Regions from separate parts of the Paenibacillus sp. FSL P2-0173 genome, predicted to be linked through region 2. Evidence: riboswitches for the same ligand, from Rfam matches in the RefSeq annotation. Region 2 holds a riboswitch; the other holds the start of a gene.
The links. Region 2 has a riboswitch for glycine ahead of MKX30_RS08450 (alanine/glycine:cation symporter family protein). Riboswitches for the same ligand answer to the same signal wherever they lie in the genome.
Positions count from the first base shown of each region.

Region 1 (4,169 bases), on a different contig from region 2:
TTTTCCTCACGCACATATTTCGGTGTAGCATCTTCTACAGGGGAAGAATCACCGATGAACGCTGCCTTGCCTTGACCTACCTTGGAAATAGCAGCATAAGGTCCTTCCGCACGGCCCCCGCCGTTATAAACTCCCTGGTCTACCGCATTACCCCATTTTTTCGTGCCTGAAGGGATATAAGCAATGCCTTTAGCCTTGGTAGGATCAATAATAGCCAGCGTAGATCCTGCATGCATTGCAATCGAGCGCACACCCTTGGTAATGCCGAAAGATTGATCTGCGGCTACAATGTCGGTAGCATTCACATCACCCAGCGCATTGTAACGGAAACGAACGCCAAAGTTGGCCGCCAGCCAATCGGAGCTTGTTAATCCTTGCATCGCCGGTGATGCAGCTTCTTCTGCAGTCATGCCCTTGGCCGGATTAGTATAGGCTCCACGACGGTAACCATTCATAACCTCGGAGGAATCCCAACGGTTTTTGTTACGGTCCGCATTATAATGATCGGAGATGAAGAAGACGCTCCCCCCGCTATTCACGTATTGCAGCAGGGCAGCCTGCTCGGATGCCTTAAAGGCAACATTCGCTTCACCAATAATGAACACATCATATTGGCGTAACTTATCATATGTTATAGCCTGCTCTCCATAAGTAAAAGGAATGGGACGATTCAATTGGTCTACCGTAAAGCCTACATTACGCAGTCCATTGGCAAAGTCGGAGAAGGCGCCTTCAATGACCCAATCTGCTGCACCAGCGGTCTGTGCGTGCGTATTATCGAACAGCACCTTTTTGCCTTTTCCATCCGGCAGTGTAGTACCGGGTTGACCCGGGTTGCCAGGTTCGCCTGGTTCCCCCGGCTCGCTTCCGCTCACCAGTTCAACAGCACTTGGACTTTTCACTCCACCAAAATTATTGTAGGCGCCGAGTGTACCCGTCACACGAATTTTGCTGCCGATCAGCTCAGGATGGCCTGATAGCCCATATTGCCCTCTGTACGCTGAAGTCAGCTGTACATCCAACAGATTAGACGTATTACGTTCATTTGCCTGATCGGCAATCAGTACGTTAAAATCATTCGCGAACGGGGAAGAAAAGTTAGCCGTTTTCGATCCGGTAGCATGTCCGACGATGTAACCTTCCACCGTCACCGTACCTCCACTGCTTTGGCGCTGAAGTGCTTCGGCTACTGTCAATGCTCCCTCCGCCTTGACCTGACCGAATGGAACGAAGATCCCAATCAGCAGTGATACGATCGCTGCTAGATGCAACATCCCTTTTAAGCGTGAACCTGTGAATCGCAAGCCTTTTACCATACGTCAATATCCCTCCTATGATTTCCATAAATATACTTGTCCTTTATCAGATTAGCCGCCAATCTTCTAATTCCTTCCTGGTTTCATCCATAATTATGTAAATTTTAATCTTTTTTATTGGAAACGCACCTGTTTATGTAAAAATTAAACCTGTGATTGACACCGAGCACGGCATACATTACGCTAAGGAAGACATGTAGAACGGTATACGCGAATGAAGATGACGGGAGAGTCTGTCCAGGGAGCCTACACTCTGGCGGCACCGAAGGAGCAAGACGTCAGCACCCGGCTGACGGATAATCTCTCAGGTCCATGTATCGTCATCTGACGCAACTCTGGAGAGAGCGCAAGCCACCCAAGGGGTAAGGCGGTAAGAACACCGCACGAAACTCTCAGGTAACGAGGACAGAGATAAGGGAAACTTCCTTATCCTGTCCTTTTTTGTGCTCACATTGTGCGTCAGCATTAGGAACCGTCATAACCGCGCAAAGACGCGGAAATACCATATAGTATGGTATTAGAACATACAGGGGGCCACACCATGCGTTTCAAAGATGTATTTTCTATTATCGGTCCGGCCATGACCGGACCTTCCAGTTCACACACCGCAGGCGCGGTGCGGCTCGCACGCGTTGCCCGGCACTGGCTCGGGGCGCAGCCTGACCGTACCCGCATGACACTGTACGGCTCCTTTGCCGATACGTATAAGGGACACGGTACAGACCTGGCGCTCATCGCAGGGCTGCTTAATTACGATACGGACGATCACCGGATTCCGGATGCCGAGCAATGGGCAGAGCAAGCCGGGATGGCCGTGGAATTCGCCGTCAGCGGACTCCCCGCGCCTCATCCGAACACTGTCCGTTTCGAGCTGTGGAAGGGCGAGGATCAGCGCACACTGTTGGGCTCCTCCATCGGCGGCGGCAGCATCCATGTCCAGCAGCTTAACGAATTCCGGGTCAATCTGACCGGGGAGCTGCCTACGCTGGTGCTTCTCCACTCGGATAAGCCCGGTACATTGGGCGCGATAACTTCAGCGCTGGGCGCGGCCCACATTAACATTGCCTATATGCACGTAGATCGCAAAGGCCGGGATGGTGAAGCACTCACCGCCATTGAAACGGACAGTTCTGCTCCAGCTGAACTGATTGCGGAACTGCGTTCTTTACCTCATATGTATGAAATTAAGATGATTAATTTGAAAAAAGGAGCTGAATCCGATGCGGTTTAGCCATCTGCATGAAATCAGCGCTTTATGCGCTGAAGAATCCACCACAATTGGCCGCTTGATGATTCAAGAGCAGGTACAAGAGACGAATACAACGGAGGAAGAAATCTTTCGCCAAATGTCTGATTATTATGAAGTCATGAAGGAAGCCGTTCATCGCGGTCAGACACAAGACACCGTATCCCGCAGTGGATTGACGGGCGGTGACGGCAAGCGCCTAGCCGAGTATCTGCGGTCAGGGGAAACCTGCTCCGGCGATGCCTCCGCGCTCGCCATGGCTTATGCCCTCTCTGTGTCGGAGGTTAATGCATCCATGGGTCGCATTGTCGCCACGCCTACCGCAGGCTCATGTGGGGTTATCCCTGGTGTGTTCATCAGTGCGCAGGAGCGGTTCGGCTGGGATGATGAGCATATGGTGAACGGCCTGTTCGCCGCTGGAGCCATTGGCTACGTGATCGCCAACAACTCCTTCATTTCTGGCGCGGAGGGAGGCTGTCAGGCTGAGATTGGTTCAGCTATCGGGATGGCTGCTGGCGCTATGGTCGAGCTGCGTGGTGGTACGCCTGAACAGGCTGTTCACGCCGTGGGCCTCGCTCTTAAGAACACACTCGGCCTGATTTGCGACCCCGTCGCTGGACTCGTGGAGATTCCGTGCATCGTGCGCAACGGGCTGGGAGCCGTGACTGCGCTTGCCGCAGCGGATATGGCTTTGGCGGGTGTGCGCAGCGCTATTCCGTCTGACGAAGTCATTGACGTGATGCTTGAAGTCGGCAGTGCGATGCCGTCGAAGCACCGCGAGACCGCCAAAGGCGGCTTGGCTCAGACGCCGACTGGCAAGCGTTTGACCGAATCACTTACACGCAACACACCGACCAAGAAGGATAAGTCATAATTTATAAGCGGTAGCCTCCTTAAAAAAAAGAGCAAGCATGTCGTCCTTGGACGTATGCTTGCTCTCTTTTTTACTGAACGGTTACCTGTATCTTCGTCATTTTACCTGCATATTTCACAGTAATTACTGCTTTGCCCTTGCCCTGTGCCTTAATGTTACCGTCTTTGACGGTCGCAACAACAATTCTGGACGAGGACCAGACAGCCGGTTTGGAAACATCCTTCTCCGACTCATCCTTATACGTGGCTGTAGCCGTAACCTTGGCCAGCTGTCCTGCCTTCAAATTCAAAGCAACTTCGTCTGTTTGCAGGTATTTAAGCGTATCAACATCCACGGGTACGCTGATTACCTTCCCGCCAAACTTCGCCTGAATGTTAGCTTTACCGTAGCTAACCGCAGTAACCTGACCCTTTTTAACAGTGGCTACCTTATAATTAGACGTTTTCCATTCAGCTTGGGCCGTAACGTCCTTTTCTTTACCATCACTCGATTTAACCACAATCGCGATGGTTTTTTGATCTCCGGATTTAAGTGACAACGCGATTGCATCCGCTTCAATCTTTTGCGCTACGTCCACTTCTACCGTAAACGTAATGTTTTGCTTGCCATATGAAGCAGTCACCGTTGCCTTACCGCTACCATTCGCTTTGATCAAACCTTCGCTAACTTCAACCACTTTTACATTGCTCGTTGTCCAGGTGGCGTCCTTGGTTACATCTGTTTTTGTACCGCC
Region 1 is NZ_JBBOYK010000004.1:710,850-715,018, forward strand. It holds gene MKX30_RS23070 (DUF6359 domain-containing protein) at 1-1,316, opposite strand, end outside; glycine riboswitch at 1,531-1,646, shown strand; gene sdaAB (L-serine ammonia-lyase, iron-sulfur-dependent subunit beta) at 1,858-2,547, shown strand; gene sdaAA (L-serine ammonia-lyase, iron-sulfur-dependent, subunit alpha) at 2,537-3,436, shown strand; gene MKX30_RS23085 (Ig-like domain-containing protein) at 3,507-4,169, opposite strand, start outside.
Region 1: it holds a riboswitch for glycine, as region 2 does, so the genes downstream of both, sdaAB (L-serine ammonia-lyase, iron-sulfur-dependent subunit beta) here and MKX30_RS08450 (alanine/glycine:cation symporter family protein) in region 2, are expected to answer to the same signal.

Region 2 (4,169 bases):
CGGATGAGCGTAAATTCACGCTCCAGATTGCACTGTCACAATTGAACGGGATTTACAATACGGATTATGCGATGGTCATTGCGGGCACCCTGCTGGCTGTACTGCCACTTATTATTTTATTTCTTTTCATTAGCCGCCAGTTTATTTCCGATCTTGCCGCCGGAGCGGTCAAAGATTAGATTTACTTGAATTCCCTTATTCATTTCATGTATAATAGTTAATCGTCATTTCAAATAGCTTACATGATGAAGTTAGGTATCCAACAGGCAATCAGGTTAAGCGATTTACGATTTGAACATGAACAATGAAGAACTGAGGGAAACTTACCAGATGAACAAATTCACATATTATAACCCCACCAAATTAATTTTTGGAGACAATCAAATTGAAGAACTCCAGCAGGAACTGCTGAATTACGGCAAAAACATTTTGCTGGTATATGGAGGCGGAAGTGTCAAACGAAATGGTCTATATGACCAGGTATTAAACGCGTTAGAACCGCTACATCTGAACATTCATGAATTGTCCGGCGTAGAACCGAATCCGCGCTTGTCCACCGTTAAGAAGGGTATCGACATTTGCCGAAATGAAAAAATCGACTTCTTACTTGCTGTAGGCGGTGGAAGCGTTATTGATTGCACCAAAGCCATCGCAGCAGGGGCTGAATATGACGGCGATGTGTGGGATATTATCAACAAAAAGCACATGCCGACCCAGGCTCTGCCATTCGGCACCATCCTCACACTCGCCGCCACCGGTTCAGAAATGAATCCGGATTCTGTTATCACCAACTGGGAAACGAACGAAAAATACGTATGGGGCAGCGCGGTAACGCATCCGAAATTCTCGATTCTGGACCCAAAAAACACCTTCTCTGTGCCACGTGATCAGACGGTATATGGCATGGTGGATATGATGAGCCATGTGTTTGAACAATATTTTCACAATGTTAAAAATACACCGTTGCAAGATCGTATGTGCTTTTCCGTGTTGCAAACCGTGATCGAAACTGCACCTAAGCTGCTGGAGGATTTGCACAACTACGAGCATCGTGAAACGATTTTATATGCCGGAACGATTGCCCTTAACGGAACACTACAAATGGGCTACTTCGGGGACTGGGCTTCGCATACGATTGAACATGCATTATCCGCTGTATATGATATTCCTCATGCTGGCGGTCTGGCGATCCTGTTCCCCAACTGGATGAGACATACGGTGGATCAGGATGCTGCACGCATGAAGCGGCTGATGCTCAGCATGTTTGATTTAGATACCACTGGTAAAACGGATAAGGAAATTGCTTTGGAGGGGATTGATCGCCTGAGTGCATTCTGGACAAGTCTCGGTGCCCCTTCCACCCTGGCCGATTACAATATTAATGATGAGCAATTGGAAAAAGTCGCAAACATTGCAGCCCGTGAAATGGAATACGGAGGCTTCGGTAATTATAAAAAGCTGAACCAAGAAGATATTTCAGCTATTTTGCACGCATCGTTATAACATTCAAAAGGGAGTGTCCTCAAGCCTGTGATGACTGAGGGCACTCCCTTTTGGAAATTATGAATTAACCGTTTGTCCTTTTTCTTCTACTTGGATAGCTGCCCCTACACTGGCACCTGCAAGAATGCCCTTTTTCTTACTAGAATTCAGAGAATCCATATAGGTTCGGGTTTCTGCGACTACAATTCCTGATAAGCCGAGCAGGGCAATCAGGTTCGGGAAAGCCATCATTGCGTTAAAGATATCTGCCAGCAGCCAAATCGCATCCAGTTTAATGAACGCGCCCCCGGCAACCAGTAGGATGAACAGATAGCGGTATGGCTTAATCCACTTGACCCCAAGCAAATATTCAACACAGCGTTCCCCGTAATAGTTCCAGCCGAGCATGGTGGTGAACGCAAACATAATCAGAATGATTGTGAGCAGTTCTGCCCCCAGCGGGAATGCGCTGGAAAATGCTTGCTGAGTCATCAGGCCCGCATCGGTAGGCCCGCTCCACACACCACTAACCAGTAGCGTCAACCCGGTCATCACACAAATAACCATCGTATCAATAAACACGCCTGTCATGGAAATTAGCCCTTGCTCCGCAGGCCATTTGGTTTTGGCAGCTGCGGCTGCAATCGGTGCGCTTCCCAATCCGGCCTCATTGGCAAAAATACCTCTGGCTACCCCACTTCGCATCGCCAGCATAATCGTAGCTCCGGCAAATCCGCCCGTTGCAGATGTAGTTGAAAATGCCGAATGGAGCACCAGCGCAATTGCGGCAGGTAGTTGGTCAGCAAACCGAATTAGTACGATGAGACAGATCAGTACGTACAAGCCTGTTTTAAAAGGAACGACCTTCGTCGATACCTTGGCAATGCTTTTGAGTCCTCCAATAGTAACAAGTCCTGTAAGGATAGCAATAATCAGTGCCGTTACAATGGGCGGAACGCCAAAACTATTTTCAGTCGAAGATACAATCGCTTTGACCTGCGGAAACGTTCCAATCCCGAACAACGCTACCAGCATGCCCGAAAAAGCAAACAGCATCGCCAGCGGTTTAAAACGGCGTCCCAGACCTTTCTCAATATAATACATCGGGCCGCCGGAAAATTGCCCATTCCGATCCTTCACCCGGTATTTTACCGCAAGTACACCTTCCGCATATTTCGTCGCCATCCCAAAAAAGGCTGCAACGACCATCCAGAACAAGGCACCCGGCCCGCCCAGCTTAATGGCTGTCGCTACGCCGACAATACTTCCTGTGCCAACTGTAGCCGCCAACGCTGTACTCAAAGCCGCAAAACTACTTACATCCCCGCTGCCTTCATTCGGGGCCTTACCGATCAGCTTGATCGCCAGGGGCAGGCGGAATACCTGCAGCATCTTCAAACGTATGGTCAGCCACAACCCCGTTCCCATGACAAGAATGATGAGAGGCGCCCCCCATATCCAACTGCTAATCGCTTCTAACACATGTACCAAATTCATTTCAACCCGCTCCTCCAGCATATTAGAAAACAAAAAAGAGTCAAATCCGCTGATTCGACTCCTGGAGAGGTTAAAGGCACGAAAAAATACAACCATCTTGCGCAGGTTTCTGCCTCTAATAGCTTATAAAAAAGCCTAGGGCATCCCCTGTCACAGGTTATTCGCGTCTCTGTCCTTTTGCCTGAGAGTTTAAGCAGATGTTCTCTGCGGTGCACCTTCGGCGCCCAATTAAGGGTCTCTCCAGAGTTCTGTCCGTTTACGGTCCCCGCTTGTTGCTGTAATCAGCCTAAGCACCTGAGAGTTTTGCCCCTTCGGTCGGAACTTTCGTTCCATCTCCCGCAAACATCAACCAGACATATGAAATTTTTATTTATTATACAGAAAACTTTCAGCTTATTACAAGTGAAAAGTTTGTGAAGCCCTCTGAAATAAATATTATTATTATGTCTATCAAAAAAGCGGGTACAGCAGATTGCATCCTTAGGATGTCCTCTGCTATACCCGCCCGAGAAAATTTGGAATTACAATTCTTCACCATTGGTTGCTATCACATTTTTATACCAGTTAAATGAGTCCTTTTTGGAGCGTTTGAGCGTTCCGTTACCGTCATCATCCAGATCAACGTAAATAAATCCGTAGCGCTTGGACATTTCGGAAGTAGACATGCTCACAAGGTCGATAGGACCCCAGCTGGTGTAACCAAGCAGATCAACACCGTCGGCAATTGCTTCCTTCATTTGAACAATATGCTGACGCAAGTAATCAATACGATATGTGTCATGCACAGAACCGTCTTCCTCTACCTTATCATAAGCACCTAGGCCATTTTCCACGATGAACAGTGGCTTTTGGTAGCGGTCATATAACGTGTTCAGCGTAACACGCAGACCGATCGGATCAATTTGCCATCCCCAGTCAGAGGACTGTAAATATGGATTTTTCACGCCGCCAATCAGGTTTCCTGCTGCTTTCTCGCCTTCTGGACCTGCAGATACGGTCAAGGTCATGTAGTAGCTGAATGAGATATAATCGACCGTGTTATTTTTTAAAATTTCGGCATCGCCTGGTTCTGTGTGTATAACAACATTATTTTCTTCAAAATAACGATTCATGTAGTTGGAATATTCCCCACGGGCATGCACATCCGTAAAGAACAGGTTCATCTGATTTTCATGCTGGGCTTTCAGTAT
Region 2 is NZ_JBBOYK010000001.1:1,917,449-1,921,617, forward strand. It holds gene MKX30_RS08440 (carbohydrate ABC transporter permease) at 1-179, shown strand, start outside; gene MKX30_RS08445 (iron-containing alcohol dehydrogenase) at 331-1,503, shown strand; gene MKX30_RS08450 (alanine/glycine:cation symporter family protein) at 1,561-2,979, opposite strand; glycine riboswitch at 3,139-3,233, opposite strand; glycine riboswitch at 3,252-3,328, opposite strand; gene MKX30_RS08455 (glycoside hydrolase family 1 protein) at 3,501-4,169, opposite strand, start outside.